Regions from separate parts of the Rhizobium sp. ZK1 genome, predicted to be linked through region 1. Evidence: riboswitches for the same ligand, from Rfam matches in the RefSeq annotation. Region 1 holds a riboswitch; the other holds the start of a gene.
What was found. A riboswitch is a leader RNA that binds a small molecule or an ion and turns the genes downstream of it on or off. The one in region 1 is predicted to bind fluoride.
Positions count from the first base shown of each region.

Region 2: another riboswitch for fluoride. It lies ahead of ACK9YZ_RS08460 (hypothetical protein); the one in region 1 lies ahead of crcB (fluoride efflux transporter CrcB).

Region 1 covers NZ_CP180586.1:2,270,524-2,286,058, reverse strand. The annotation lists gene ACK9YZ_RS11845 (hypothetical protein) at 1-47, shown strand, start outside; gene ACK9YZ_RS11840 (class I SAM-dependent methyltransferase) at 88-885, opposite strand; gene ACK9YZ_RS11835 (AEC family transporter) at 1,170-2,111, opposite strand; gene ACK9YZ_RS11830 (LysR family transcriptional regulator) at 2,218-3,090, shown strand; gene ACK9YZ_RS11825 (hypothetical protein) at 3,277-3,828, opposite strand; gene ACK9YZ_RS11820 (DUF4242 domain-containing protein) at 3,856-4,245, shown strand; gene ACK9YZ_RS11815 (hypothetical protein) at 4,280-4,567, opposite strand; gene ACK9YZ_RS11810 (BON domain-containing protein) at 4,578-4,856, opposite strand; gene ACK9YZ_RS11805 (hypothetical protein) at 4,853-5,179, opposite strand; gene ACK9YZ_RS11800 (cold-shock protein) at 5,486-5,695, shown strand; gene ACK9YZ_RS11795 (hypothetical protein) at 5,817-5,987, shown strand; fluoride riboswitch at 6,105-6,166, shown strand; gene crcB (fluoride efflux transporter CrcB) at 6,244-6,675, shown strand; gene ACK9YZ_RS11785 (hypothetical protein) at 6,956-7,645, opposite strand; gene ACK9YZ_RS11780 (SDR family oxidoreductase) at 7,909-8,667, shown strand; gene ACK9YZ_RS11775 (hypothetical protein) at 8,778-9,104, shown strand; gene ACK9YZ_RS11770 (MFS transporter) at 9,721-10,965, opposite strand; gene ACK9YZ_RS11765 (helix-turn-helix domain-containing protein) at 11,035-11,466, shown strand; gene ACK9YZ_RS11760 (VOC family protein) at 11,503-11,940, opposite strand; gene ACK9YZ_RS11755 (SRPBCC family protein) at 12,222-12,665, shown strand; gene ACK9YZ_RS11750 (DUF2254 domain-containing protein) at 12,741-14,069, opposite strand; gene ACK9YZ_RS11745 (adenylate/guanylate cyclase domain-containing protein) at 14,485-15,535, shown strand, end outside.
Region 2 covers NZ_CP180586.1:1,635,087-1,650,621, forward strand. The annotation lists gene ACK9YZ_RS08415 (SurA N-terminal domain-containing protein) at 44-1,936, shown strand; gene trpD (anthranilate phosphoribosyltransferase) at 1,950-2,966, shown strand; gene trpC (indole-3-glycerol phosphate synthase TrpC) at 2,976-3,788, shown strand; gene moaC (cyclic pyranopterin monophosphate synthase MoaC) at 3,790-4,287, shown strand; gene glp (gephyrin-like molybdotransferase Glp) at 4,284-5,507, shown strand; gene ACK9YZ_RS08440 (class I SAM-dependent methyltransferase) at 5,632-6,294, opposite strand; gene ACK9YZ_RS08445 (alpha/beta fold hydrolase) at 6,462-7,244, shown strand; gene ACK9YZ_RS08450 (DEAD/DEAH box helicase) at 7,298-9,208, opposite strand; gene ACK9YZ_RS08455 (adenylate/guanylate cyclase domain-containing protein) at 9,308-10,369, opposite strand; fluoride riboswitch at 10,373-10,456, shown strand; gene ACK9YZ_RS08460 (hypothetical protein) at 10,772-11,179, shown strand; gene ACK9YZ_RS08465 (FecR domain-containing protein) at 11,173-11,691, opposite strand; gene ACK9YZ_RS08470 (citrate synthase family protein) at 11,818-12,957, opposite strand; gene ACK9YZ_RS08475 (citrate synthase/methylcitrate synthase) at 13,042-14,130, shown strand; gene ACK9YZ_RS08480 (CTP synthase) at 14,177-15,535, opposite strand, start outside.

The DNA.
Region 1 (15,535 bases):
GGATCAAGGTCCAAGAATTCTGGACCGAGGGAAAGCTGATAGGGTGAGGTCGCAGTTGCTCGGGTAACTAAGCAGCGAGGCACGCTCTCACCCTACCTTCCGGCTGATAAACAACCCGGTCTCCTTGCCCACCTCGAGCACACCGCCGCCCGCCCGGAACGCCTCTGATATCGCCGCCCGAAACGCTGCAAGCTCGGCCTCATCAGCCCGATCCCCCGGCGGATAGGAGGTCAGCGCCAGAAACACATCTTCCGGCTCCGTTATCCGCATATGGGCCGGGTGCTCCGTCATCGTCACATTGCCGAACTGCGCCTGCATCAGCCGCTCCGCCGTCTCATAGCCGAAGGCGGCACCCGCCGGGTCGTAGGGCGGGCTGCCGAACACCGTCGTCAGTTCGTACATGCCGCGCATGTTGCCGGCACCATTGGTAGTCACCGCAAGGTGACCTCTGGGCTTCAGCACGCGGTGCATTTCGGCAAGCGCCTGGGCCTGATCGGCCACGTGGTAGAGCATGTGCATGGCGATGACGGTATCGAAGGAGCCGTCTTCGAAGGGCAGGGCCGTGGCGTCGGCCTGCTTTCCTGTGACTTCGGCGAGGGCGAGCGGCCGGCAGCGCTCGAGCGCTTCCTGCAGCATGCCGGGGGAGAGATCGGCAAGGGTGAGGCCGAGATCGTCGGGCAGTTCGTTCACCACCGAAGCCCAGAACCAGCCGGGGCCGCAGCCGATATCCAGTACGCGATCTCCTGACCTGAGCGGCAGCTGCCTTGCGACCCAGGGAAACCAGCGGGTTTCGGCAATCGTATATTCCCGGATCAGGCGCCCGCGGGCGGCAAGCTTTTTGCTGTCGCCATATTGCTCTTCATTGCCTGTGGTGATGGATGACATGATTGGCCCCGGCTTCCCTCAATGTCAGATCGAATGAATGCGGCGGCTGATCCTGCACTTTTATAGTGTAGTGGGCAATGATGAGATCGGTTATGAGGCGGTGGATTGGCTGGTGTAGATGATGCGCCTTGCCCGCAGCAGCCCCAAGGAGACATTGTGAAGAACCGGATCTTTTTCATTCTCATGTGCGCCTTTGTGCTGGTGGCGATTGCCGGCCTGATGATCAGTTCGGCCCGGCTGATCGGGCTCTTCGGCTAGGCGCAAGCAGTCTTCCCAAATCGCAGTCAGCGGCCTGCAACCACCAGATAGGCCGAGATCGTCAGCACCGAGAGCACGGTCGAGGCCAAAACGACGCGGCCGGTGAGGCTCGCCTCGCGGCCGTAGAATTCTGCCAGCATGAAGGGGCCGGTGCCGGTCGGCAGTGCTGCGAGCAGCACGGCGGTATGGGCGGCGGCCGGCGGCAGGTTGAGGAGCGGTGCGGCGATGAGCCAGGTAACGGCGGGGTGCGCGATCAGCTTCAGGCCGACGAGAATGCTTGTCGTCGTTGCCCGGGCGCTCGCTTCGCCGGCCTTGGTGCCGGCGAGAAACAGGCCGAGCGCGATCAGCGCGCAGGGCGAGGCTGCCCCGCCGAGCAGCTTCAGGAAGGCATGCACGGGGGCGGGAAGCGCCACACCCGAGACCATAACCAGCGCGCCGAGAGCGGGCGCGACAAGCAGCGGGTTTTTTGCCAGCGAGCGGGCAGTCTTGATGGCGATATCGCGTCGGCGATTTTCGGATTGCAGGCCGCCTTCGATGAGGATGATGGCGACGGCGAAGAGCACGCAGACGGTGAGAATGGTGGAGATCAGCGTCGGCGCCATGCCGGTGTCGCCGACCAGGGACAGGACGAGCGGAAAGCCGATGAAGCCGGTATTGGCGAAACTCGCGTTCAGCCCGTCGATCGCGGCATCGGCGAGATGCCGGCCTTTGGCGATGCGCCAGCAGAGCGTGGCGCCGAAGATGACGGCGCAGCCTGATGTAAACGCGAGAATGAAGCCCGGCTGCCAGATCTCGGCGGTCTTGGCATTTGCCATGATGTCGAAGAGCAAAGCGGGCAAGGCAAGATAGACGACCAGCCGGTTGACCTCCCGCGTGGCATTTTCGCCGAGCGCGCCGGTCTTGCGGGCAATCCAGCCGGTGAGGATGAGGGCAAAGATCGGCAGGACAATCGTCAGGTTCGTCAGCATGGGGCAACTCGGTGTCATTCTTGGCTGGGGCGATCATTGCCTATCGCCTGGGATCAAGATAATCCAATGTCATCTTGGATGCTGATTGATACTTCTGGGGTATCGAATGGACACACGTCATATGCGCTATTTCGTGGCGCTGGCCGAAACGCTGCATTTCGGCCATGCGGCGGCGCGCATGAACATGAGCCAGCCGCCCTTCAGCCGGCAGATCGCGGCGATCGAGAAGCGGCTCGGCGCAAAACTCGTCGAGCGCAATTCGCGCAATGTGGCGCTGACGCCGGCCGGCCAGCATTTCCTTGCCGATTGCCGCGCCGTGCTTGATCAATTCGATGCCGCCTGCCGCGATGTGCAGCTGGTCGCCGGCGGCATGAAGGGCGAGCTGAAGCTCGGCTTCATGATGCATGCCGCCCATAGCGTCATCCCGGCGCTGGTGCGGCTTTATTCCGAAGCGCGGCCGGATGTGCGCCTCATCCTCGAAGAGCGCATACCCACCGATATCGAGGAGATGCTGGCCGAAGGCAAACTTGATGCCGCCGTCACCTTCGGCGGCGGTCCTGCACCGCATCTGCGCACGCAACTGCTCGCCCGCGACCGGCTGTGCCTGATCGTGCCGTCGGGCCACAGGCTGGCTGATGCCGAAACCATCGGGCCGCGGTCGCTTGCGGGCGAAAGGCTGATCGCCGCGCCCGCAACCGTGGCGCCAACGCTGCGCACGGCGATCGGCCTCTATTGCGCATCCGGCGGCGTCATCCCGCATTATGCCTTCGAGCCGCGCCTGCAGCACACGATCATCCGGCTGGTGCAGGAGGGGCTGGGGGTGGCGCTGATCCCGCAATCGCTGTGCAGTGATCTTGCTGAGGGTGTGGTGTCGCGGGTGCTTGTGGATGCACCGGAATTCGATGTAGTGCTGTGCGCACCGCGAGCCGGCAGGAACCCGGCGGTGCCGGAGTTGTTCGAGGCGGCGGGGCGGACGTGACCGGCGCCCCTGACGCATGACCTTGGCCACATGCTGGCCCGGGCTGACAGAGTCTCCTTCGCCCGAAGCGACGACTAAAGCTTCCGATCAGCCCAGTTTGCTGACTTGATGAGGTAGAAAGGGACGTCGCCGCTGCGCCGCGACGAAGATTGATAGGGGTGTCTCGCGTATCAGTCTGACCTGTGTCTACTCCATGTCCTGTGCCTGCCGCACAAGCGCTTCAGCGAACGACGATCTGCCGAAAGATGCACTGCCGAACTCGAAGGCCAGTCCGTTAGCACATCGGATGAGGCCTGCGATCAACAGAAATCCCGCGCGGTATTCATCGACGGATGATCGGAAAGTTATGCTCAGGACATAATCGCCATAACCAAAATCGGGCGCATTCATGCCGATTTTCGTGAGTTCTTCGTTCAGATCAAGCGGCACGAAATCCGTCATTCCCGTGGGGCGGATGGCCGCGCCTTCTGCGATCTTGGCCCTGTCGATTTTCAGTCCATAGGCGAAAGGCTCTCCGGGGCGCAGCTGTTTGATCGAAGCCTCCAGCTCGATCTGCCGGCCGTCGAAGGCGACCGTCAGGCCGGAAGAGGCTGGATTATCCTGAAGCGGCTTGCTCATGTCCGAAGGCAAGGCTGGAATGATCTGCACCGGATATTTGAGATCGCTAAGACAGGCATTGAGTTTTTCCGGCGAAAGCCAATGGGCCTCGTGCACTGCGACATAATATTCGATGCCCACAACGTATCCTCGGTTCGTGCAGATCCAGTGGCGATCGGCATCGTTTTATGCAATAATTGTCTTGTTGTCAGCAGCGCAGCCAAGCTCACACCCGAGCAGTTGCGGGAGATTTCCACCACGTCCAACAAGGTCGTCGCCGGCCTCGACCGTCCGTACAACTGGATCACCAGCTATGCCGCCGGCGACAAGATCTATTGCGTGCATGAGGCCGACAGCGCTGAAACCGTCTATCGCCACGCCCGCGAGGGCGGCTTCCCGGCCGATTTCGTCACCGAGATCGCCTCCGAGATCGGCCCCCAGACTGCCAGGGAGACTGCCAGCGCCTCATTAACCGCGTCCGGTCGTTTTGCGGGGGGGGCAGCGGCCGGCGTTCACCTTGTTCCCTTCTCGGGTTCGGCTCGGGGAGGGGGATGGTAAGAGGGCGTGCAGGGTAATTGATCACCTAACCAAGTCAGCAGAAACCCGTCCGGGCAGATGCCGTGGCGCCGGGAGCTCTGGATTGCAGGCGCGACAGCAGGCGCAGCGCTGCGGAGACGGCGGGCCTAGCGGATGCAGGGTCGCTGGCGGAGATCTGCTCGCGGCAGTTCTTCAGCCGTCCCGAAACCTTGCCGATTTCGGCGTGCAACGAGGCGTTGCCGGCAGCCGCCGCGTCGGATGAGGCCGTGGCAAGATGGGCGACCAGCAGCTCGATGATGGCGAGGCGTTCTTCCTGCGGCATGGATTCGAAGGGTACCGGCATGTGTTTCCCTTCAGAGCGAACAGGACAGCTCGTTTAAAACGTGCCTCACGCCACCGACGCCCCACGCCACATCCGCCGCCCGCTCGATCTGGGTGTAGAGCGGCACCCATCCTGCAAGGGTGACGCCGCCATCATGCGCCGATACGAAAATATAGGTCGCATCGATATCGCCCGCGCGGTGAAGCGATGCCGAGACTTCGGATTCCAGATCGGCCGCATTGGCCGGTCTGGAATGCACGAGCTGCAGATGCCGTTCACCTACGGGCGTATCCGTTCTCTTGCGCATCATGCTGCCGGCGCGGCGCCGACCGGCGGCAGGCCCTGGATGGCAAAGCGGCGCTTGACGAAGGGATCGGCCACGCCGGAATAATCGCCGGCATTCTGAAGCGCTGCCATGAGGATCGTTTCATGGCGGATGCCGCTTGCGAACAGCGAACGGATCTGGGCTGCAGCGAGCACGAACAGCGCCGGTTCGGCAGCCTGGTCATATCCGGCTCGATGGAGCACACGGGCCAGCAGATTCATATCGTCGCTGTCAAGAACGGTTTCGCCGGCCGAAGACATCGTAATTGGGGACATCGCGATTGGATGCATCAGGATCGTGGAAGACATTCAGTCCTCCTTCTGGTCGGGGCCAGGGTGTGGATGCCCTTAACCAACAGCGCCCGTGAAAATGGCTGCTGACCCGATCAAGATGCGCCCTTTTTGCTGCCTCCACAACAGCCGGCGAAATTAATAAAAATAAAATATACCTTGTTCCGAACACAAATGCTCCCTATGTTCAGCTTATCGAATTTGCTTCGTCAGCTTCGTTTCTGCGCAAGATGCGCATTGGCTAATCTTTCCTCTCAAGCTCGACCATTTATCGCCTGCACACAGCGGGCTTGGTAATTCTTTGCGATTGAAAGGAAATCGTGCATGAATACTGGTATCGTCAAATTCTTCAACACGGCCAAGGGCTTTGGCTTCATCTCGCCGACCGACGGCTCGCCGGATGTGTTCGTTCACATTTCGGCTGTCGAGCAGTCCGGCATGTCTGCGCTGCGCGAAGGCCAGTCGGTGACTTTCGAGCTGGTCCGCGACAGCCGCAGCGGCAAGAACGCGGCGCAGAACCTCGGTTCTGCATAATCAATCGGCTCGCACCCGCTTTGACCACGGATGTACTGGCACTGCGGATATGCGAACCTTGGAAAGGTCGGGCCAGTCCCGGCCTTTTTGTTTTCAAGCCGGTTTGTTCAGGAGAACAACAATGACGAAGACGGATGCTGCAGCGCTTCTTAGACGTGCCGCGCGCCAGGTGGCCAACACCAGCGGCGGCGGGCACCTGGGAGGCACCAATTTCGGTCAGGCCTTCGATGCAAAGACATCTTCCGCCAAGGACAAGAGCGATAAAACCCGCAGGCCGCCGCGCGGGAAATAACAGTCTGGCGGGCGAGCCGGTCGTACCAGGAGACCGAGCGTTTTCATGGGTGCCTGTCGGGGTGAGATCATCCGTCTCTCACCCCTTGCCATCCCACCGCAACCCGCGCTATATATCGACCTCGATGGGGATGGAGTACCCCCGAAACCGCCGTAAAGGCTGATGACTCCTACCGTGTTCAACCGCGGTGGGAATCTGTCCGGAGCCCGCTGCAAGGCGGGTTTTTTATTGCCCGTCCGAGATTTTTGGAGCGAGCATGTCGTTTTATACCTGTCTCATCGTCATGGCCGGCGGCGCCTTGGGCACTTTCGCCCGCTACGCCGTCTCTGTCCTCGCCATGCCGATCAGCCGTGGTCTGCCCTGGGGCACGATCATCATCAATATTACAGGCTCGCTGGTAATCGGCTTTTTCAGCGCGCTGACGCTCGCCAATGGTCGCTTCCCGGTCTCCGATACCATGCGCCTTTTCGTGATCGTCGGCTTCTGCGGCGGCTATACGACCTTCTCCTCCTTCAGCCTGCAGACGCTCGATCTGCTGCGATCAGGTGCCGTGGTGCGGGCCTGCATCAATGTTGCGGCTTCCGTCGTGCTCTGCATCGCGGCGGTGGCTGTCGGCCATTTCATCGCGACGCGGATCAACAGCGGCGCGCCTGATGTGGCGCAAGTGACGATCGAGGAGCAGGCGTAAGAAGAGCCCATTGCGGCGCCGTCAGCCAGTTCCCGTTCCTTGGCGTCCATCACGCCTCCCGCGCTGTCTCGGAACCCTTTCGAAACTATGACGCTGGGTCCGGCCCAAGAGGTCTTTCGTGGGTTTTTTCGGTCTCGGCTCGAAGCCTGTTGCAGGTCGGCTGGGGATGTCGCGGGAAGCGGGTGCAGTTGCAGGGGGAAGAAACTATCCTGCCCGTGGGAAAACCCATGACAGGTGCAATCGATCCGCCGGGCACGCCGCCCGGCGGATCGAGGAGCCGTTAATTCCCTGTCGAGGTCGGGGCGGAGTAAGACAGGGATTCACGGATCTGGTCGATCTTGCCGTCGGCTTCTCCGACGCCGAGGATGGCCTTGGCCTCGGCGAGGACCTCTGGGCTCACTTCGCCGCTGCGCGTTGCCGAAGCCAGCGCATCCTCCAATGCCGCGTCGCCGAGGACCGGGTCGTCGACTGAAGGCTCGATGCCGTTATCGAGTTCAAACTGGGCATAGGCCATCGCATAGGCGGCGATCGCGGTCATCTTCGGATCGGACGTGTGCATATAGGCCTTGTAGCTGCGGTTGAGAGAGTTCAGGCCCTTCAGCTCGGAGGCGAGGTTCTTTTGCTTGATATCGGCTGCGGCGTTTTTCGCAGTGAGCGATTTCGTCTTCGCCTCGCCGGACTTGCCCTTCGCGGATTTAGAACCGTCGTGCGATGAAATGCCCATCCGGGAAGTGCCGGACTGGTGGCCGCGGTTTTCGTGACTGCCGCTTTGTCCGCCACCGTTGCCGCCGCCATTGCTGCTGCCGCCACCGCCGCCGTTGCCTCCGCCATTACCGCCGCCGTTGCCGCCGCCATTGCCGCCTCCACCGCCCTTTGCCATGGCGGCAATATCGGCGCCGGTGATCGTCAGCGGGCTGGAAGCCATGATCATCGAAAGTGCGGCTATGGACGCAAGAGTTGCGATACGCATCCGGGTCTCCTCGCAGGATAATTCATCAAAAATCGTGAGATAGCCGACTCGGGATGGCGGCTATCGAATGAAGGCGATGTTAGGCGCGAAACGCGGGGCGTGCATCGGACCGAGGTCCGGCATCCCTCGGACTATGGTCTTAGAGAGCGGGAGATGGTTAACGGGTTTCGGTGTCGGCTGGCAGGTCGCCGATCCGGAATCGGGTGGCTGCCGCTTCTCATATTTCCTACCCCTCCATGACCATCAAAACAGGAGGTTTGGACATGGAACTGGACGGCAAGATCATCATCATTTCCGGCGCGAGCAGCGGCATCGGAGCGGCCGCCGCCCGGCTGTTTGCGGGGAGGGGCGCGAAACTCGTGCTCGGCGCGCGGCGGGCACAGAACCTCTCGGCGCTGGTTTCCGAGATCAATGAAAGCGGCGGCACGGCCGTGTCTCTCGCCGGTGATGTGCGCGACGAGACCTACGCGAAGGCGCTGGTCGACCGGGCGCTCGATGCCTATGGCAGGCTGGACGGCGCTTTCAACAATGCTGGCATCGTCGGCGAGATGGGGGCGTTTTCGGAGATGAGCGTGGCCAATTGGGAGGCGGTGATCTCCACCAACCTGACGAGCGCCTTCTTTGCGCTGAAGGCGCAGCTGCCGGTCATGAAAGCGCAGCGCAGCGGCTCGATCGCCTTCACCTCGTCCTTCGTCGGATACAGCAATGGCGGCCTGCCGGGCATGGGGGCCTATGCAGCTTCCAAGGCGGGCCTGATCGGCCTCGTGCAATCGGTCGCCGCCGATTACGCGGCCGATGGCATCCGGATCAACAGCTTGCTTCCCGGCGGCACCATCACGCCCGCCGGCGGCGAGAATAACCCCGAATTCCTCGATTATATCTCGGGCCTGCATCCGATGAAGCGGATGGCCGCGGCTCAAGAGATCGCGCAGGCAGCGCCCTTCCTGTTGTCGGACCAGTCGAGCTTCATGACCGGCAGCCCGATGATCGTCGATGGTGGGATGTCGGTTCGGCTGCTGTAGCAAAGGCGGGGAACGCGCTGATGTCCCATACGGGGCACCAGCGCTTCACGCCGCGCTCAATTCCTGACATATTTGCCGGAGGGACAGCCAACCGTCGTGGATATTGCATGATGAGCTCGCAGACACGTGAGAAAAGCAACCTGCATGCACCGACCGGTTCCGTGACAGGGCTTTGCTCTGCGTCCGCCACCATGTTTGCAGTCGGAATGGCCTTTCTGGGTTACTGGGGGGTCTATGAACAGGGGAGCTGGCGTGCAGTCGATTATCTTGTGATGACTGTGGCTGTCATCGGATTTGCGGCACTTGGTTGCGTGCCCTGGATCGTGACCACACCTGTCGCGGAGGACGAGGCAGACAAGGTCGCCGTCGCCAGGCGAGCGATGGCACTGGGGACGGCGTTAATCTGGACGGCCGTCTGCATTACCGTATTTGCTTGAGCTGCCCTGTGTGATGCGGCGGCGAGAACAATCCCGAATTCCTCGACCGTATCTCCGGCCTGCATCCGATGAAACGGATGGCCGCGACGCAGAGTAAGCGTTCGGTAAAGCTGGCTTTGAGATTCCATCGAACACTTGAATTTACGTCACTAATTTCGTCGTTAGTAACGTCACCCTTGCCGACCATTCCGATCAATAGGATTGATGAACTATTGCCTGGAATGTGCCGCAGACCAACGATAAAGGCTCCGCACAATGCAAAATATAGATCGAAGTCGACTTCATTGCCCTTGGTGCGGAACAGGTTTTACGCGCGGTGACGACGGGAACCTTGTATGCTCTGCGAGTGGAATGGGGTTGTCTCGAAATCTCGAAACTCGATTCCGTGCTGTGTACGTCGAGGGGATCAAACCTTCAGAACCCCATCAACTTGACGGGATGGACAGATGGTTTTGTCCTGGTTGTGGCCAGCGTCTGACCAAAGGTGGTGATGGAGTAGCGAGGTGCCCAAAATGCGAACGGGCGATGGGCCAGTTTGCTTACGAAATCGTCGAGTTTCATCCCCATGGGTGATCCTCGGGCGGTGGTCGCACCGCCCGAGACAGGTCGGCGATTGTCATGCCCTGGCCGATGTCCGTTCGAAGGCGCCAACGAAGACAACGGCCATGGCTGATAGCATCAGCCCGCCGGCAAGCAGGAAGGTCAGCCGCATGCCGGCTGAAATCGCTGCCGGCGCCGCATGGATGAAATCCTGCGTGCCCGCGCCATAGGCGAAGACGGCGCCCATGAGGGATGCGCCTGACATCAGGCCGATATTGCGCGACAGGCCGAGCAGGCCGGAGGCCGTGCCGCGCCGGTCCTTCGGCACATCGGCAAGGGCTGCCGTATTGTTGGCAGCCTGGAAAAGCTGGTAGCCGGGTGTGAGCACCATGATGGCGGCGACATAGCCCGCGACGCCTGAAAGCCCAGGCAGGATCGCCAGCAGGAAAGCGCCGGCGCCGAGCATCGCAAGGCCGATCGACAGAACGCGGGCAGCACCCCAGGCATCGACCAGCCGGCCGGAGGGCACGCCGCTGGCGATGGAGATGACCGGGCCGACGGACATGACGAGGCCGACCCAGGCGGGCTTCAGGCCAAGCGCAAGGCCGAGATAGAAGGGGCCGACCACCAGCGTCGTCATCATCACGGCGGCCACCACGATATTGACGACGAGATTGGGGACGAGGCGCCGTTCCAGCATGGCAAGCAGGCCGGCCGGGCGCGTCTTGCCCCTGGCCCTGTCAGCCGGCAGTGTCGCGATGGCGAGGATCAGCGCCAGACCCGCCAGCGGAACCTGCACCCAGAAAATGCCGCGCCAGCCGGCAAGCGGGATCAATACGCCGCCGAGCGACGGGCCAAGCGCAGTGCCAAGCGCGGAGACGGTGCCGAGCAGGCCCATGGCGCGTCCGATGCGCGCCTCGCTCGCCGTCTCGCGCATCAGCGCCATCGAGAGCGTCATCAGGAAGGCCGCGCCGACGCCTTGAGCGGCGCGCGCCGCCATCAGCAGCGTCAGATCGGGTGCCATGGCCGAAAGCAACGAGGCAATGGCAAACAGGCCGAGGCCCACAAGCTGCATGCGCTTCAGCCCATAGAGATCGCCGAGCCGGCCGACGATGACGACCGAGATCGTCAGGGCCGCAAGATAGGCGATGACGATGCCCTGCACCTGGGTGAAGGGCGCCGAAAAATCCTCCGCGAGTTTGGGCAGGGCGATGTTGGCGATGCTGGTGCCGAGCGAGGCGAGCAGCATCGAAAGGGACAGCGTCAGTGTGGCGCCCCGTCTTTCCGTTCGCTCCGATCCGGTCATTTCTGCCTGTTGCATATCGATATCCTCTTGCTTGAAATGTCATTCAAGAGCAGGCTACCAATTCAAGCCGACTTGAGGTCAAGCATGAAATTTCTGGATATCGGAGAGGTCTCCGCACGAAGCGGAATCAAGCCTTCGGCGCTGCGCTATTACGAGGAAGTCGGGCTCATCACCTCAGTGTTCCGCCATGGCTTGCGCCGGCAGTTTCCGCCGGAGGTGCTGTTGCAGCTGACGCTGATTTCGATGGGCAAGACGGCCGGTTTCTCGCTCACGGAAATTTCCGGCATGTTCGGCGGGACCGGCGGCCCGGATCTGCCGCGCGCAACGCTCCAAGAGAAGGCCGACGAGATCGACCGCCAGATCCGCCAGCTCTCTGCGCTGCGCGACACGCTGCGGCACGTGGCCGAATGCCCGGCGCCCTCGCATATGGAATGCCCGACCTTTCGCCGGCTGGTGGAGGTGGCGGGCAAGCGGGCGAGTGCCGGCAAGGCGGCGCGGCAGGGGAAGAGCGGGTGAGGGGCGGAGCACCGAAGCGCCCGATCGATATTGCGCTCAGCCGAGTTCCTGGGCGAGCCCGATGAGAATCCCTTCAGGCCCGCGGATATAGCAGAGCCGGTACGCCTCCTGATACTGGACGACTTCGCCGACGAGTTCGGCACCGCGCCCACGCAGCCTTTCAAGCGTGTCATCGAGATCATCGACGGCGAACATGACGCGGAGGTAGCCGAGCGCGTTGACCGGGGCGTTGCGGTGATCCGCGACGACGGCAGGCGCGAGGAAGCGGGAGAGTTCCAGCCGGCTGTGTCCGTCAGGTGTGCGCATCATGGCGATCTCGACACGCTGATCGCCCAGTCCGGTGATGCGTCCGGCCCATTCTCCCTCGATCATGGCCCGTCCTTCGAGATTGAGGCCGAGTTCGCGAAAGAAATCGATCGTCACATCCAGGTCTTCGACGACGATTCCTACATTGTCCATCCGCTTGAGCGCCATGTTTTCAATCTCCGTGGGTGTCGTTTCGATTTACAAGGCGTTGCCTCGTCGACCAAAGAACGTTTGAGGCAGGCCAATACCGACAGCCATCCACGCCCGATCGGCTGTTTTCCAATTAGCAAGCTTGAAACATGCACCGCCTCGGCGGAAGGTCGGGATGCGGTCCTCCATCGCGGGCAGACGAGAGGGCGGAAGCAAAAAAATCGAGCGCCGTGTCGGATCGGCCAGATCAGGCCCGTCCTAGAGGTATTGCCAAAGTTCAATCCAAAGGGAGAATCATCATGCCAAGCACAATTCGCCTTCACCGCGTCCTGGCAACCACTCCGGACAAGGTCTACCGCGCCTTCCTGGAAGCCGATGCCGTTGCCAAGTGGCTTCCCCCCAACGGCTTTGTCTGCACGGTCCACCATCTGGAACCGATCGTGGGTGGCACACACAAGATGTCTTTCCGCAACTTCACCACCGGCCACAGCCATTCCTTCGGCGGCGAGTATCTGGAGCTCGTTCCCGGCCAGAAGCTTCGCTACACCGACAAGTTCGACGACGCCAACCTGCCCGGCGAAATGGACGTGACGGTGACCCTGACGAAGGTTTCGGTCGGCACCGAACTCCATGTGGTGCAGGCCGGCATCCCTGACCTCATCCCGCCGGAGGCCTGCTATCTCGGTTGGCAGGAATCGCTGCGCAACCTCGCCCGTCTCGTCGAGCCCGATATTCAGGAATAGGCGTCGGGACGTAAAGGGAGGCCGGGTCTGGAAGCTGCTTTCGTACCCGGCCTTTTGCGTGTGTGCTCCTGCCCGCTACAAGGGGCGAAAAGGGGTGACGGAGCCGGTTGCGGATTGCGCTTTCGGGGGAAGGGATTTCGAACCGCCGAGGCCCTGCGTGTCCGCTATCCTGGCAAGCTCCAGATCCTCCGGAAAGTCGTAGACCTTGGCGAGCGATCGATCCAGCAGAGCCATTTCCGTTTCAAGGGCAGGCCGGCGGAATTCGGGCAGGACCTGCAGCGCATATTCCAGCACGGCCCGCAGGCGGCGGGCGATCTGAAAGTTTTCGGCGCCGTAGAGCCTGATTTCGCTGAAGGTCAGCTTTACGAAATCCTCCCAGTCCGGGGTCCTGCAGATGAGCCGCAATTCGCCGGCCGGATTGAAGATCTCCTCCCTGCCGAGGTCGCGCTTGCCGACGAAGCAGAGCAGGCGCTGCAGCTGATCGATCGCGAGCACGGCCGTTGTCGGATCGTTGATGGCTTTCGAAAGCGCCTTGATCGCGATGTCGACGATGATCCGGAAGGCGAAGGTCGCGTCCTGTTCGAGGGTGCGTTCCGGCCCGAAGGCAATCAGCGATTTCAGCTTGTCTTCGTCCGGTGACAGGATGCCGTACAGCCGGAAGAGGGGCTCGCCGGAGGCGACGAAATCGCCGATGCGCGGGACGAGCTCTATGACGGAGCGGGTTTTCTCGGCCTGCGCAAGAAGGCGGCTTTTGTTGACGGCAAGCACAATGGCGGGACGCCCCTTGTAGAGGATGACCCTGTCCGGCACGGTGTCGGGGTGCAGGTGCGTGGTGACCGTGTCGGCTTCGGCTTTTGCCATCGCGGGATAGACGTCTTCGATGACAGCGCGACCTTCCTCGCTGACGCGCAGGACGATGCTGACGGGACGCAGCAGACGGGCGGCGTAATCGATCAGATAGAGGAAGGCGGCGATGGACAGAAAACCGAGAAAGGCCACGATCTCCACGATGGTCTGCGGTACGGCGGCTTCCAGCCGTATCAGTGCGCCTGTCGAAAAGAGCAGGGTGAATGTAAAAAGCCCGACGGTTAAGCGGATGGCGTTGTCGCTCAGCAACGTCGTCGCAATGATCCTCGGCGTCAGCTGGCCGCCAGCAATCTGGATCGCCACCAGCAGCGAGCCGAACGTGAAGACGACGAATGTCAGCGTCATCGTAACGATCGTCTCGAGCAGCCTTTGGGTGCCATCCATGCCCCAAGGCCAAGGTTCGATCCAGCCAAGCCACGGCTCCAGCAGAGAGACGGTGCGGATCGCCAGGATATAGAGGAGCAGGGCTATGAACGGCACCAGCCACAGCGACGACTTGATGTAGCTCTTCAGGCTATACAGCCGGTTCCAGCCCATGTTCGGCCCCCTTAGAGCGCTGTGCGTCCATCCGGACGCACAGAGGATACTCTAGCTCTTTGAATCTGCGCATCAGGCTTTCCGAAAATCGATCCCGATTTTCGGGCCGATGCTGTAGTGCCCGGTCGCCGCCCGGATATGCCCGCGAGACAGACCCTGCAATTATGCATGAACCGGCGCGACTGCCACGTATGTTACTGTAGACACGGGACGTGGGTCGCACCGGTTCCCGGCGCAATGCCGATCCTCAGCTTGCCGAAACCTTGTCGTTTCGACCTTGATTCAGCGCAATGAAGAGATTGGCGCCTCCAAGTTTGAGCGCTACATCCGGCTAAGATTTCTATCAGGAAACTCTCGTGTTATAATTATCGCCGGCGCTGTCCGGCGTGGCGTAGCGCCCACAGAGACTTGTCCGATGAGCGAAATGGACGTGCTTTTTGCAGCCCTACGACAGGCGGCCGATCCCGAGACGGTCGACTGTATCGAAAATGTCGTCAGGCACGGCGCCGATCGCGATCTCAACCGCATCAATGCACTGGCCTTTGCTGCGGCACACCGTCTCGACGAGGAGAAGGTGATCGCGGCGCTTCTCCATGCAGCCCGCATGGGCGCGTTCGAGATGACCTGGAACGTGCTTTGCCCCGGATGCGGCGGCGTGCTCGACAGCGGCGCGACGCTCAAAACCGTCGACCGGGAATGCTATCACTGCGCGCTCTGTGCGGCAGGCTACGAGCCGACCCTCGACGAGATGGTCGAGGTCACCTTCACCATCAGCCCGCGGGTGCGCAGGATCGCCGCCCACGATCCCGACCGGCTGCCTTCGCTCGAATATTACCGCCAGATCTTCTTCAGCACCGGCGTCGACCTGCCTGACAATCTCGAAGAAAGGTTCGCGCACGTCCTTCTGGAGGAGGTCGAGCTGGAGCCGGGCGAGAGGGCTCTCGTCTCGCTGCATCTGCCGGCGGCGTTCGTCATTATCTTCGATGCGGTGACGCATTCTGCGCAGTTCATCGACGTGCAGGGCGAACCGACGGACGAACGGCAGACCCTCTCGATGGTCCTCAGCAACGGGCATGCGCCGAACGAAACGATTTCGCTGCGCCCCGGCCCGCTGCGGCTGACGGTGGAAAACCACACCGATCGCCGGGTGCTGCCGAATGTCTGCATCGCGGGAGACGAACTGCACGACATATTGGGCCACAGGCGGCCTTTCCTAACGGCCAAGCGGCTTCTGACGAACCAGAGTTTTCGCGACATCTACCGGACCGATACGCTCGACGTCGACCAGCGCCTGAAGATCACCAGCCTGACATTCCTGTTCACCGACCTCAGGGGCTCGACCGCCCTTTACGAGCGCGTCGGCGATCTCTCGGCCTTCGATCTGGTGCGCACGCATTTCAGGGTTCTGAACGAGATCGTCGCGGCCGAGGCTGGCGCCGTCGTCAAGACCATCGGCGACGCCGTGA
Region 2 (15,535 bases), 640 kb from region 1:
GTCTGCCCTTCTGGGCCAATGATAATGCGAGGTTTGCGTTTCCATGTTCCATCTTCTGAGAAGAGCTGCTCAGACCTGGGTTGCCAAACTGCTCCTGCTCCTGCTCGTCGCGTCCTTCGGCATCTGGGGCGTGTCGCGTGAGCTGATAAGCGGCGGCAACAGCACGACGGTGGTCACCGTCGGCGACCAGCATGTGGATGTCAATGAATTCCGCCTCGCCTACCAGCGCCAGGTTGCCCAACTCGGCCAGCAATACGGTGTGCGCCTGACGCCGGAGCAGGCCCGTGCTTTCGGCGTTGAAGAGCAGGTGCTTGCCCAACTCGTGGCCGGCGCCTCGCTGGACCAGCTTGCCGATGACATGGGCCTCGGCCTTTCCGAAGACCGCCTCGCCCAGCTGATCGGCGACGATCCGGCCTTCAAGGCAATCAACGGCCAGTTCGACCGCTCGCTTTTCACCTCTCGTCTGCGCAATGCCGGCATTCGGGAAGACGACTATATCAAGGATCGCAGCAAGCAGGCTATCCGCAGCCAGATCATCGAAGCCGTCTCCAACGGCTTCCAGGCGCCTGCGACTCTCGTCAACGCGCTGAAACTCTACGGCAACGAGAGCCGCAGCGTCGATTACCTGCTGCTCACCAACGCCAATATCGAACCGATCAAGGCGCCGGCCGATGACGTGCTCGCCAAGTGGTTCGAAGACGTCAAGCAGCGCTATCGCGCGCCGGAATATCGCAAGATCGCCTATCTGAAGCTTCAGCCTGATGACATCGCCGATCCCACGACCGTCACCGACGATCAGATTAAGGAAGCCTTCGACAAGGCGAAGGCCGCCTACACGACGCCGGAAAGCCGCACGCTCGAGCAGCTCACCTTCGCCAGCAAGGATCTCGCCAATGCGGCTGAAACCGCGCTGAAGAGCGGCACGAGCTTCGATCAGCTTGTCACCGACCAGGGCAAGACTGCAAGCGATGTGCTGCTCGGCGAATTCGCCAAGGACAAGGTTCCGGACCAGGCCGTGGCCGAAGCCGCTTTCGCGGTGAAGACGGATGGCGGCACCACACCTGTCGTCGACGGCACCTTCGGTCCTGTCATCCTGCGTGTGACCAATATCAAGCCGGAGACCACCAAGAGCTTCGATGAGGTCAAGGAAGAGCTCCGCAAACAGCTTTCGGTTGCCAATGCCTCGCAGGAGGTCATCAACGTTCACGACCGCATCGAGGATATGCGCGCCGGCGGCACGTCCCTCGAAGAGATCGCCAGCCAGCTCAAGCTGAAGGCTGTCGTCATTGATGCCATCGACATGACGGGTGCAGACAAGGACGGCAATCCGGTCAAGGATATTCCGGCCCAGCAGCAGCTTCTGCCGGAAGCCTTCAAGACCGATGTCGGTGCCGATGCGGCCGCCATTTCCGTCGGCAATGACGGCTATGTCTGGTTCGACGTGCGCGACGTCATGCCGGAACGTGACCGCCCGCTTGCCGAAGTGCGTGACAAGGCCGTTCAGGACTGGACCGCCGAGCAGCAGAAGGCCGAACTTGCCAAAAAGGCCGGCGAGCTGAAGGCCGAGGCGCAGAAGGGCACCGCGCTTGCCGATATCGCCGCCCCGCTTGGTATCGCCGTCGAAAGCAAGAGCGGCTTTACCCGCTCGACCGATGATCCGGTTCTCGGCCGCGCCGGCATCAACGCCGCCTTCTCCGGTCCTGTAGATACCGTCGCAACGGCCGTCGGCGCGGATCCGAGCACGCAGATCCTGCTGAAGGTGACCGACGTCAACGAAGAGCCGACGACCGATGCCTTGAACAACCGCGACCAGCAGATCGCCGCCATCGCAAATCAGGCCGGTGACGACATTCTCGATCAGATGGTCAACCTGTTGCAGAGCCAGTATGGTACAGAGGTCAACCGGACCCTCGCCGAACAGGCAACCGTCCGCTAGGGAGAAGCGACGCATGACCGATCTGAAGCCGCTTCTGGCCAAGGCAGCTAGCCGTGAGCCACTGACCCGTGACGAGGCTCGCCAGGCCTTCGATATCCTGATGTCCGGTCAGGCAACGCCTTCGCAGATCGGCGGTTTCCTGATGGCGCTCCGCGTCCGCGGCGAGACGGTTGACGAGATCGTCGGCGCCGTCACCACGATGCGCTCCAAGATGCTGCGGGTGAAAGCACCCGCCGACGCGATCGATATCGTCGGCACCGGCGGCGACGCCAGCGGCACCTACAACATCTCGACGCTGGCGGCGCTCATCGTCGCCGGCGCCGGCGTTCCGGTCGCCAAGCATGGTAATAGGGCGTTGAGCTCGAAATCCGGTGCCGCTGACAGTCTTGCGGCGCTTGGCGTCAATCTCGAGGTCACCCCGGAGATGATCTCCCGCTGCATCGCCGAAGCCGGAGTCGGCTTCATGTTCGCGCAGCAGCATCATTCCGCCATGCGTCACGTCGGCCCGACGCGCGTCGAGCTCGGCACGCGCACCATCTTCAACCTGCTTGGTCCCCTCTCCAATCCGGCTGGCGTCAAGCGTCAGCTTCTCGGCGTCTTCGCGCCGCAATGGGTCGTGCCGCTTGCCGAGGTCATGCGCGACCTCGGCGCCGAAAGTGTGTGGGTCGTCCACGGCGACGGCCTCGATGAAATCACGACGACCGGCACGACCAGCGTCGCGGCCCTCGAAAACGGCAAGATCCGCACTTTCGAGCTGTCGCCCGCCGATTTCGGTGTGGCGCCTCGCATGCTCGCCGAGATCAAGGGCGGCGACGGCACCGTCAATGCAGCAGCCCTGCGCGAGGTGCTGGGCGGCGCCAAGAACGCTTACCGCGATATCGCGCTCGCCAATGCCGCCGCGTCGCTCGTCATCGCGGGCAAGGCAGAGACGATCCGTGACGGCATGAAGCTTGCAACGGAATCGCTCAACAGCGGCGCAACCGCATCTGCGCTCGACAAACTGATCGCCGTTTCCAACGATATCGACTAGGATTGTCTCATGACTGATATCCTGAAGAAAATCGAAGCCTATAAGCGTGAGGAAATCTCTGCGGCCAAGGCGAAGACCTCGCTTGCCGATCTCAAGGCTATGCAGGCCGGGCAGTCCGCGCCGCGTGGTTTCCACAAGGCGCTCGTCGCCAAGCGCGATGCCGGCCAGATCGGCCTGATTGCCGAGATCAAGAAGGCAAGCCCCTCCAAGGGCCTCATCCGTCCGGATTTCGATCCGCCGGCACTCGCTAGGGCATACGAAGCCGGTGGCGCTGCCTGCCTGTCGGTGCTGACGGATACGCCGAGCTTCCGGGGAGCGCCGGAATTCCTGACAGCAGCGCGCGCCGCTTGCGCCCTGCCCGCGCTGCGCAAGGATTTCATGTTCGAGACCTATCAGGTCCATGAGGCCCGCGCCTGGGGTGCCGACTGCATTCTGCTCATCATGGCCTCGCTGACGGATGACGATGCAGAGCGCCTGCAGGACGAGGCCTTCTCGCTCGGCATGGACGTGCTGGTCGAGGTTCATGATGCCCCGGAAATGGAACGCGCTTTGAAGCTGTCTTCGCCGCTCGTCGGTATCAACAACCGCAATCTCCGCACCTTCGAAGTCAGTCTCACGGTCAGCGAGACGCTGGCATCAATGGTTCCTGATGACCGGCTTCTGGTCGGCGAAAGCGGCATCTTCACCAATGAGGATTGCAAGCGCCTGCAGGCCGTTGACATCAATAGCTTCCTCGTCGGCGAAAGCCTGATGCGCAAGGAGGACGTGACGGCAGCCACCCGCGCTCTGCTGTTTGGTGAAGCCGCCATCGCGGCTGAATGACATGAGCGGCGAAAAGCTCGGCCTGACCCATATCGGCGCCTCCGGCGAGGCGCATATGGTCGATGTCTCCGACAAGGCCGAGACCGTGCGCATCGCCACGGCCGAAGGCCATGTGAAGATGGCGCCGGAAACGCTTGCGCTCATTCGAGAAGGCAATGCCAAGAAGGGTGACGTCATCGGCACCGCCCGCCTTGCCGGCATCATGGCTGCCAAACGCACCGCCGATCTCATCCCGCTCTGCCATCCGCTGATGCTGACAAAGGTCACGGTCGAGATAGAGGAAGACGCCGCCCTGCCTGGTCTGCGCGTCACAGCAACCGCCAAGCTCACCGGCAGGACCGGTGTGGAGATGGAGGCGCTGACCGCCGTCTCGGTCGCTTGTCTCACGATCTACGACATGGCCAAGGCGGCCGACAAGGCAATGGAAATCGGCGGCATCAGGCTGCTCGAAAAATCCGGCGGCAAATCCGGCGATTTTCGCCATCCGGAGGCAAGATGAACCTTCTACCCGTCGCCGAGGCCCAGAACCGCCTACTCTCCCGCGCAAAGCTCGTCACGGCCTCCGAAACTCTGTCGCTCGCTGAGGCTGAAGGGCGCGTGCTTGCCGTCGATCTGACGGCAGGTCTGACCCAGCCGCCCTTCAATGCATCTGCCATGGATGGTTACGCGTTGCGCCGCGAAGATGCGCCGGAGCCAGGCGCCGTGCTGAAAGTCATCGGCACGTCTTCCGCCGGCCACGGCTTCGAGGGAAGCATCGGCCGCGGCGAGGCCGTCCGCATCTTCACCGGCGCGCCCATCCCCGCGGGCGCCGATAGCGTGCTGCTGCAGGAGGACGCCGAAAAGATCGAAGGCGGCATCCGAACCAAATTCGCAGTCCGTCAGGGCCAGCATGTGCGCCCCCGCGGCCAGGATTTTGCCGAAGGCGAAGCCGTGCTTACCGCCGGCACCGCTCTCGATTTCTCGCGGTTGACGGTCGCTGCCGGCATGAACCGGCCTGACGTCGAGGTGCTGCGCCGTCCGCTGGTCGCAATCCTCGCAACCGGCGATGAATTATTGCCGCCTGGAAGCACGCCCGGCCCTTCGCAGATCATCGCGTCAAATACGTTTGGTGTTGCCGCCCTCGCCCGCAGAGCCGGCGCCGATGTGCTTGATCTCGGCATCGTGTCTGACGACAAGGCCAGGATCACCGCGGCGATCGACAGGGCGCGGGGCGCCAAAGTCGACGTCATCGTCACGCTTGGCGGCGCTTCGGTCGGCGACCACGATCTGGTGCAGGCCACCTTGATCGAGGCCGGCATGCAGCTCGATTTCTGGCGCATCGCCATGCGCCCCGGTAAGCCGCTGATGGTCGGCAGTTTCGGCGGGACCCACGTGCTCGGCCTGCCCGGCAATCCGGTCTCGAGCCTCGTCTGCTCGTTGCTGTTCCTCGAGCCGCTGATCCGCAAGCTCGCCTCCCTGCCCCCGGTGCAGCGCGAGGCAACGGTGGAAGCCGCGGTTACCCTGCGTGCCAATGACCAGCGGCAGGACTATGTCCGCGCTAGGCTTTCGAAATCCGCTGCCGGCAATTGGCTGGCCGAACCCTTCGACAAGCAGGATTCATCGATGATGAAGACCTTTGCCCGTTCGGACTGCCTCATCATCCGCCCGCCGCATGCGCCGGAACTGCCGGCAGGGGCCACCTGCCCGGTCATGCTTCTGCGGCCAGATCTCCTCGCCTGACATTTCCGGAAGCGACGACAATCCAGAAGCAGAGCTGCGCCAGCACGCTCGCGCCGAGAATGACGGTTGCCGTCGCAAGGCCTGGATCGCCGCCGCTGCCCGATCGCGCGCCACGCGATCGCGCTTATCTCAAGCGGAAGACCGTGCTATCAGCGGCCGTACCTTGTGCACTCCCGCCGAAATCCGGCACCGGATATTCTGCAATTTTTTCCAGCGAACCTGCGGGCAGAGGCGCCCTCCCCGGATCGCCGATGAGCACGTCGATGCCGGCTGCGCGGCAACGTTCAAGGAAAGGCAGCATACGCTCCGCCAGGACATCGTCATAGAAGACATCACCGGCCAGAATCATGTCGGCGTGAGGTGGTGCGTCGCTGATAATGTCGCCGAGCCGCGTCTCGATCACGACATCGTTCGCCTCGGCATTCAGCCGCGCCGCAACGATCGCCTTTGCATCGATATCGATAGCCAGCACATGGGCCGCACCACATTTCATGGCCGCGATGGCAACAAGGCCAGAGCCGGTGCCGAGATCGACGACATGCTTGCCCGCCATCTCTTCGGGATGGTCGAAAAGATAGCGAGCGAGCACCGCCCCACCCGCCCAAGGGTAGGCCCAATAAGGCGGTGCCATATCGGAATCGTCAGCCATTGCAAGGCGATAGAGGCCGCTCCTCGGTGTCGCAATATGCAGCCTTACGTCAGGTATCGACGGCACGCCCGCAAGCGGCAGATTTGTCTTGATGAAGGTCGTCAGCTCAGGACGATCATCTGCGGAAGCCGGTCTCATCTGGTGTCGATTGCCCTCGTTGCGACAGGCCACCTGGCCTTGAGCCGGGGCATAATACCTCGCTGGACCTTTGTATAGTTATGGAGCTTCACGTCTCGGCGTAACTTTGCTCCAGCGATCCCTTGGGGACATCGCCCCCCTTTTCCTAGAAGCCGGAGGACTCCATTATGCAACCGATCACCAGACGCTCATTCTCGGCCGCGCTTGTTGCAGGGGCCGCACTCAGCATGTTTCCGGCTGCCGGCCGGGCCGCCACCGTCGTCAAGGCGAAGAATGTCGTTCTCGTCCATGGCGCCTATGCCGATGCATCCTGCTGGCTGGATGTCATCCCTCATCTCCAGGCCGCTGGCCTCAATGTCATGGCCGTGCAGAACCCCCTCACTTCCTTTGCTGACGATGTCGAAGCCACCAAGCGTATCCTGGCGCTGATGGACGGCCCGACTGTGCTCGCCGGCCACTCCTATTCCGGCATGCTCGTCACCGAAGCCGGTGTCGATCCGAAGGTGACGGCACTCGTCTATATCGCTGCCCGCGCGCCTGACGCCGGCGAGGATTATACCGCGCTCGCCAAGCAGTATCCAACGCCGCCTGCCAGCGCCGGCCTCGTTCACGCCGCCGGTTATGCCCAGTTGAGTGAGGAGGCTTTCGTAAGGGATTTCGCCGGCGATCTGCCGGTTGCCCGCGCCAAGGCGCTCTATGCCGTGCAGGGCCGCATTTCAGATACGCTGTTCACTGCCAAGACAACAGTCGCTGCCTGGCGCTCCAAGCCATCCTGGTACGCGGTTTCGAAGAATGACCGCACCATCAATCCCGATCTCGAACGCTTCATGGCGAAGCGCATGAACGCGACGACGATCGAACTCGACGCCAGCCACGTTTCGCTGATTTCCCAGCCGCGCGCCGTCGCCGATCTCATCCTCGCAGCAGCCGGTTCCAGCGAACATAGCTGAGACTTTCGCTGCCTACCGGCCGCATCGCCTTACCGGTGCGGTCGGCGACCGCCTCAGCGGTCTTTCTTCTTGGCGAATTTGCCCCTGCCGCCATCGAATTTGGCGCCGTCGGACCTGTTGCCGCCTTCGAACTTGTTCTTGCCGCCTTCGAATTTCGGTTTGGCCGGTTTCTTCGTCCAGGGCTTGTCGTCCTGACGTTCCGCACCTGCGGGCCTGTCCTTGCCGAACTTGCCCTTCGGCTTGTCGCCACGGAACCGATCATCGCCCTGCTCTTCGAAGGACTTCTTCGCATAGGCAGGCTTGGCCGGCTTGCTGAAGTCGGGCGTACCGTTCAGCCTGACGACGCGGATGCCGCGCTCCATCGTCTTGTTCGGGCCGAGAGTGCCGAGGAAACTGTCGGCGCTGTCGGCGGCGATTTCCACGAAGGTCTCGTCCGGCTGCATCTTGATCGCACCGATCTCGCGCTTGGTGAGATTGCCGTTGCGGCAGAGCATCGGGATCAGCCAGCGCGGTTCGGCATTCTGCTTGCGGCCGACGGAGACGGAGAACCAGACACTCGGGCCGAAATCGTCACGCGGTCCCTTCTGCGCCGGCGCGAATTCGCGCGGTTCGCCATTGTCGCGGCGCTTGCGGGCGCGGTCGTCCTGTACTGAAACCTCGATCAGGTCTTCCGGTGCCGACTGGTTGGCGCGATAAAGGCGCACGAAAGCGGCAGCAAGTGCCTCGGCGCCGTGGCTTTCGATGAGCTTCTGCACCAGCCCCTGCTCTTCGTCCTGCGGCTTGTCGGCAAAGATCGGATCGGCGAGCAACCGCTCGTCGTCACGCTCCGTTACTTCCTCGACGGAGGGCGGCCGTGCCCAGGTGGCGGCGATACCGGCATTGTCGAGCAGCCGTTCGGCCTTGCGGCGCACGTTGAGCGGCACGATGAGCGCGCTGACGCCCTTGCGTCCTGCGCGACCCGTTCGGCCGCTGCGATGCAGCAGCGTTTCCGGATTGGTCGGCAGATCGGCATGCACGACGAGGTCGAGGCCCGGCAGGTCGATGCCGCGGGCTGCAACGTCGGTCGCGATGCAGACGCGCGCACGTCCGTCGCGCATCGCCTGCAGCGCATGGCTGCGCTCGTTCTGCGTCAGTTCGCCGGAGAGAGCGACGACATTGAAATTGCGGTTGTGGAACCGGGCCGTCAGGTGATTGACGGCCGCGCGCGTCGAACAAAAGACGATCGCATTGCGCGCCTCGTAGTAGCGCAGCACGTTTATAATAGCGTTTTCGCGGTCAGCAGGTGAAACGACGAGCGCGCGATATTCGATATCGATATGTTGCTTTTCTTCCGCCTGCGTGCTGATGCGCACCGCATTGCGCTGATAGCTCTTCGCGAGCTTGGCGATGGCAGCAGGCACGGTCGCGGAGAACATCAGCGTGCGGCGCTCGTCCGGTGCCGATTCAAGGATGAATTCCAGATCTTCGCGGAAGCCGAGATCGAGCATCTCGTCCGCCTCATCCAGCACCGCCGCCTTGAGTTCGCTCATATCCAGAGCGTTGCGGCGGATGTGGTCGCAGAGACGTCCCGGCGTGCCGACGACGATATGTGCGCCACGCTCCAGCGCTCGACGCTCGCTACGGATATCCATGCCGCCGACACAGCTCGCGATGACGGCGCCTGTCATTTCGTAAAGCCATTCCAGCTCGCGCTTCACTTGCAGCGCCAGTTCGCGCGTCGGCGCGATGACGAGGGCAACCGGAGCAGCGGCGGGGCCAAACCGCTCCGCGCTTCCAAGAAGTGTAGGGGCGAGTGCAAGCCCGAATGCGACGGTCTTGCCCGAGCCGGTCTGTGCGGAAACGAGGGCGTCCGATGTAACGAGCGCCGGATCGAGCATCGCCTTCTGGACGGGGGTGAGCTCGGTATAGCCGCGCTTCTGCAACGCCTTGGCGATCGCCGGAGAGACGCCGTTATAGTCAGTCATTTTATTCGATCTTTCGGAGCTGTCAGGCGCGTAACGCACCGTAGCCGGAATCGTCCGGCCGAAGAGTTGGGCCGTTCCTACTCGCTCCGGCTGCGAATGTCAAAGTGTCTCGCCGCGCCATGTGTAGATGGCGATGCTGCCGGAGCGCCCGCGAAGCTTCGTCTCGAACGGTCCGGTCAACCGCCCCGCCTGCGACGGAACGGCATCCGGACCGGCGGCGTCGAGCAGGCTGGCACTGAGTGCAAGCTCTGCCCCGCGGCTCGCCGCCACCTCCATGAGCCGTTGGGCGACATTAACGGTATCGCCCGTTGCGGTGATCTGCTGGCGGTCGCCGCTGCCGAGACGAGATGCGACGATCGGGCCGCAATGGGCACCGAGCTTGAAGCCTATCTTCCTGCGGCGAAGCTCCGGATGGCCTGCAAGGAAGAGGCGCGTGCGGTCGGCAAGCCTAACGGCGCTGGCTGCTGCCCGCGCCGCATCGTCGGCCGCCGGTTCCGGCAGCCCGAAGAGGATCATGGCGCCGTCGCCCATGAAGCTGGTGATCGCCCCGCCAAGCAGCCGCACTTCCTCGTCGATGAGTTCGAAGAAGCTGCTGAGGATTTCCCGCACTGCGGCCGGTCCGACGGCTTCGCTGAGACCGGTGAAACCCGAAAGGTCGATGAAGACGACGGAAGCATTCTGACGCACCGGCTCGGCCAGAAACGCCGGGTCGCGCGCCAGCCACTCGCCCAGGCCCGGCGCTTCGATGCGTTGCAGCCGCTCGGACTGATCGGCGAAGTGCCGCGCACGGCCGCGGTCGCGCCAGAGTTCTGCGGCACCGAAAATAACTGCGGGTGGGAGGGCGGCCGCAATCGGCAATGCAGCACTCAGCCAGTAGCCGTTCGCGAAGGCTGCAAGGTTGAGCATCGCCCACACAATGACCGCTAGGCTGATGATGACGAAGCCGAGGGCACTGCGGCTCCATGCGACCAGTGCGACGAGAAGAACAGGCAAGGCTATCGCAATGCCGGCATCCGCCTGCCGTGTCCTGCTGTCGCGCACCATGCCATCGCCTGCTATCAGATGCGTGATTGCCGTCGACATGACTTCGACACCCGGCAGGATGGGATCGAACGGCGTGGGGAAGACATCGCCGCCGCCGGTCACGGTCGCGCCGATCACCACTACCTTGCCGGTGATGGCATCCGCCGGCAGCTTGCCATCAAGCGCATCGGCAGCGCTGAAGGTGCTGATGCTGCCTGCGGGACCATAGAAAGTCAGCGGCAGGCGCTGGCCCGTATCCGTTGGAATGCGGCGGGCGCCGAGCCGGATGCCATCCTTTTCGATCAATGGTTCCGCACCGAGCGCAATCGAGGCGACCCGGAGTGGAAAGGCCGCATCCAGACGATCGGCGGCGCGAGAAAACAGCGGAACGAATCGCGGCACGCCGCTCTGGTCCGTCGCCACATTGACGATGCCAAGCGTTGCAGCCTCTGCGAAGCGTGGCTGCGGCAGCAGAAGCTGCTGCGCTTCGGGGACCGCGGCAAGCGGATCTTCCGCGTTTCTCGTCACCGCCTGGAGACTTTGCGGAAAGGTCGCAGCACCGGCGATGATGCTCGGCGTTGCCTTGAGGGCCGTTTCAAGCGCGGCATCGCCCTCCTGCGTACCGGGATCGACAAGCAGGATATCGAGCGCCAGTGCCCTCGGCTTCAATGCTCCGATGGACGTCACGAGCTGCGCAAGCATCTCCCGCTTGAGCGGATAGCCATGCGCTGCGGCTGTACGGTCATCGATTGCGATAATGGAAACGAGACCGGGCGGAGGCCGGACGCCAACGATCGTGCTGCGCAGATCGGCAAGCGTGGCCTCCATCCGCTCCATGAGGCCGGAGTCCGACTGCAGATGAAAATAGCCGAGTACCGCGCCCCACAGACCGGCGAGCAGCAGCGCGAACACGGTCTGGAGGCGATGGTTCATGAGACGACTTATTGACCGAGGCGTGAAAGAAGGGCCGCGACGCGCGGCGCCGGCCACGTGCGGACGGTGAGCGTGGCGGTTCCGCGCGTGACATCCACACCTTCACCCGGTCCAAGTGTGACCGCCGGCCCGGCCGGACGGCGCACGCCGACACGGCCGCGTGTAACCAGCACGGAGGTGGTGCCGTCTTTGACATCAACGGCCCATTGCGTACCGCGGACGGCCGCGATCGCCTGAGGCGTCACGACCTGGAAGCCGCCACGGTGCTGGCTGCTGTCCACGTCGATAAGGGCAGCCTTGCTGCGCAGCGACAAGGAATCCGGGCTGCCGTCGCGATTGCGATCGGTGAGTCTGAAGGATGCCCCGCGTTCGGCGGTGATATTGACGCCGCCCGGACAACGGAAGATCTGGTTGCCGTTTGAAGCGCGCGAAATCGCACAGCCGGCAGACTGGGCATAAGCTGCGCCATCAGGCAGGAGGCAGATGATCAGCACAGCGGAAAACAGGCTGCGGGAGATTGCTGACATGGCTTTCATGATCCGCCCCTCGTGAGCCGCCCGTGCGTCTTCGATTGCGCCGGTCCGCCCATACTAGCTGAATTCGTCGGTTTCCCTATGCAAAAACGTGAGCCTGCGCAAGCCATTCGGAAACACTCAGCGTTCGCCCGGCGAAGGCCCTACATAGCGGGCACGCGGGCGGATCAGATGGCCGCTTTCGATCTGCTCCGTCGCATGCGCCAGCCAGCCGGCCGTGCGCGCCAGCGCAAAGATGATGATTGGTGCTTCCTCAGGCAGGTCGAAGGCTGCTGTCATGGCGGTAAGCGCGAAATCGACATTGACCTTCTCGCCCACCATTTCTTCGCCGGCCATCTGCACATCGCGAAAGACCGGCGGCACGTCGAAAGAGGAGAGCAGCACGCCCGCCCGCACATCGCCATCGGGGTAAAGCGGGTGCCCGAAGGCGACAGGCTTACCTCCCCGTAGCAGCAGGTGGCGGATCGCATGCTCCGCCCCAGCGCCGGATGCTGCCTTGGCAAGGGCATCGACGCTTCGCCATGCCGAACCATGCAATGGTCCTGTTAGCGTTGCGAGACCCGAGAGCACTGCGGCAGAAAGTGCTGCCCCCGTCGAAACCGTGACGCGGACGGCGAAAGCAGAGGCATTGAGCTCATGATCGGCGAGCATGACAAGCGCTCGCTTGAGGCAATCGGCAGCCTCCGGCCTGCCCCAGCATGCAGCAAGACGGTGATGCAGCGGATGATCCGCCGATCCCGGCGCTAGCGCATCGGCGACGGTTGAAAGCACGCTGCACGCTTCCATCTGCAAGGCCGGGCGTGCACGTCCGAGAGACGGTAGATCGGCGCTTACCCGCCCCGCCAGCGCCAGCAGCGCGGCTTGAATGGAAGGCGATGCCGGCCCAGGGGCAGAGGCCGGTACGCAGGCGAAACTCTCCGCATTCCACAGTAGCAGCGCCGTCTCCTCCAACGTCGCATGGGCTGAAAGCTCTGCCGCATCCTGCCCCCGATAGAGCAATCGTCCTGCGGCGATGGTCGAGATTGACGATGTCAGTACCGGATCGCCCCAGCGGATCGCTTCGGCGGCGACCGTCTCGCTCTTGCGCCTGCCGGCGTGGCGCTCGGCAAGCCGTTTGACATCGCTTTCCCGATAGAGGCTGCGGCGTGGATCGGTGGGGTCGGCCTTGGCGCGGATTCGCCCACGGCTGACATTGGCATAAAGCGTCTGCGGCTTGGTGCCGAGTTCGGCCAGCGCTTCCTCCGCTGTCAGCCAGCTCATGTCAGCCTCACATTGATCAATTGCATCAAGATTGACGTCAACTAAAGTAGATCCGATCTTTCATCCGGTAAAGGAGAAAGACTTATGAAAAATGGTTTGGAAGATGTCATCGCCGCTGAAACACAGCTCTCGGATGTCGACGGCGAAGCCGGTCGGCTGATCATCCGCGGCGTATCGCTGGATCATCTGGCAGGAAGCCGCACCTATGAGGATGTCGCCGCCCTGCTGCTGGACGGCCTGATCGAGCCGCATCTCGACGCAAGCGAACTGCGCTGCCGGCTCGGCCAGGCGCGAAGGGAGGTTTTCGCGGAAGTCGAGACTGTCGATACTCGCCTACTGGCGCTGCCGCCGGTCGATGCCATGCGTGCTCTCGTTGCCCGCCTGCCCGACGGCGAGGATATCGATACCGCGCTTCGTCTGCTTGCCGCACCCGCCGTGTTCCTGCCGGCGGTTCTGCGCCTGCAGCGAGGCGAAAAGCCGCTAAAGCCCAATGCGGGCCTCCCACAGTCGGCCGACATCCTGCGCATGCTCTCGGGCGCGGTGCCGAGCGCCGAGCAGACCGCGGCCCTCGACACCTATCTCGTGACGATCTCGGATCATGGCCTGAATGCCTCGACTTTCGCATCGCGCGTCATCGCTTCCACCCGCGCCGGCCTTACCTCCTCGGTGCTGGCGGCGATCAGCGCGCTGAAGGGACCACTGCATGGCGGCGCGCCAGGACCGGTGCTCGATATGCTCGATGGGATCGGCAGCGAGGCCAATGCCGGCCCCTGGCTGCGCTCCGCGCTCGATCGCGGCGAGCGGCTGATGGGCTTCGGCCACCGCGTTTATCGCGTACGCGACCCGCGTGCCGATGCTCTAAAAAATGGGCTGAAGCCGCTCGTTGCCGCAGGCCAGGTCAATGCCGTCAGAATTGCGCTTGCCGAAGCCGTGGAGCAGGCAGCCCTCGCGATCCTGAAGGAACGCAAGCCGGACAGGCCGCTGGATGTGAATGTGGAATTCTATACCGCGCTGCTCTTGGAAAGCCTCGGCTTCCCCCGCGAAGCCTTCACGGGCGTCTTCGCCATCGGCCGCACCGTCGGCTGGATCGCCCATGCCCGCGAACAGGCGCTGGAAGGCCGTCTCATCCGCCCGCGCTCGGTCTATGTCGGACCTCTGCCGGAAGCGGCGTGACATCAAGAAAAGGCCGCTCCCTCGCCTTGGAGGGAGCGGCGGAATTTTAGACCAATCGGCTCTGCTCGGTCGCCGCTTCGATGAAGCTTGCAAAAAGCGGATGCGGGTCAAGCGGGCGGGACTTCAGTTCCGGGTGGTACTGAACGCCAATGAACCAGGGATGATCAGGATATTCGATCGTCTCCGGCAACACGCCATCCGGCGACATGCCCGAGAAGACTAGGCCGCAATTCTCCAGTCGATCCTTGTAGTCGATATTGACTTCGTAGCGGTGGCGATGACGCTCGGAAATGTCGGTCGAGCCGTAGATATCCGAAATCTTCGTACCCTTTTTCAGCGCCGCCTTGTAGGCGCCGAGACGCATCGTGCCGCCGAGATCGCCGGCCGCGGTGCGCTTCTGCAACTCGTTGCCCTTCACCCATTCGGTCATCAGGCCGACGACCGGTTCCGGCGTCGGGCCGAATTCGGTCGATGAGGCGTTTGGAACATCGGCGAGATTGCGGGCAGCTTCGATAACGGCCATCTGCATGCCGAAGCAGATGCCGAAATACGGCACCTTGCGCTCGCGGGCAAAACGCGCCGCATGGATCTTGCCTTCCGAACCGCGCTCGCCGAAGCCGCCCGGTACCAGAATACCGTGGACTTTCTCGAGATACGGCGCCGGATCTTCCTTTTCGAAGACTTCCGACTCGATCCACTCGAGCTTGACCTTGACGCGGTTGGCGATCCCTCCGTGATGCAGCGCTTCGATCAGAGACTTATAGGCATCCTTGAGACCGGTATACTTGCCGACGATCGCAATCGTGACCTCGCCTTCCGGCGTGCGGATACGGTTGCAGACTTCTTCCCACTGGTCGAGACGCGGCTTCGGAGCCGGCTCGATGCCGAAGGCGGCGAGCACTTCGTCGTCGAGGCCTTCCTTGTGATAGGCCATCGGCACGTCGTAGATATTGGCGACGTCGAGCGCCTGGATGACGGCGGACGGACGCACGTTGCAGAACAGCGACAGCTTGCGGCGTTCGGCTTCCGGGATTTCCCGGTCGGCGCGCACCAGAAGGATGTCGGGATGGATGCCGAGCGCCTGCAGTTCCTTGACCGAATGCTGCGTCGGTTTGGTCTTCAGTTCGCCCGCTGCAGGAATGTACGGCATCAGCGTCAGGTGGACGTAAACAGCGGTGCCGCGCGGCAGATCGTTGCCGAGCTGGCGGATCGCTTCCATGAAGGGCATCGCCTCGATATCGCCGACCGTGCCGCCGATTTCGCAGATGACGAAATCATAGTCGTCATTGCCCTCGATGACGAAATCCTTGATCTCGTTGGTGACGTGGGGAATGACCTGAACGGTCGCGCCGAGATAGTCGCCGCGGCGTTCCTTGTCGATGATGTTCTTGTAGATGCGGCCGGT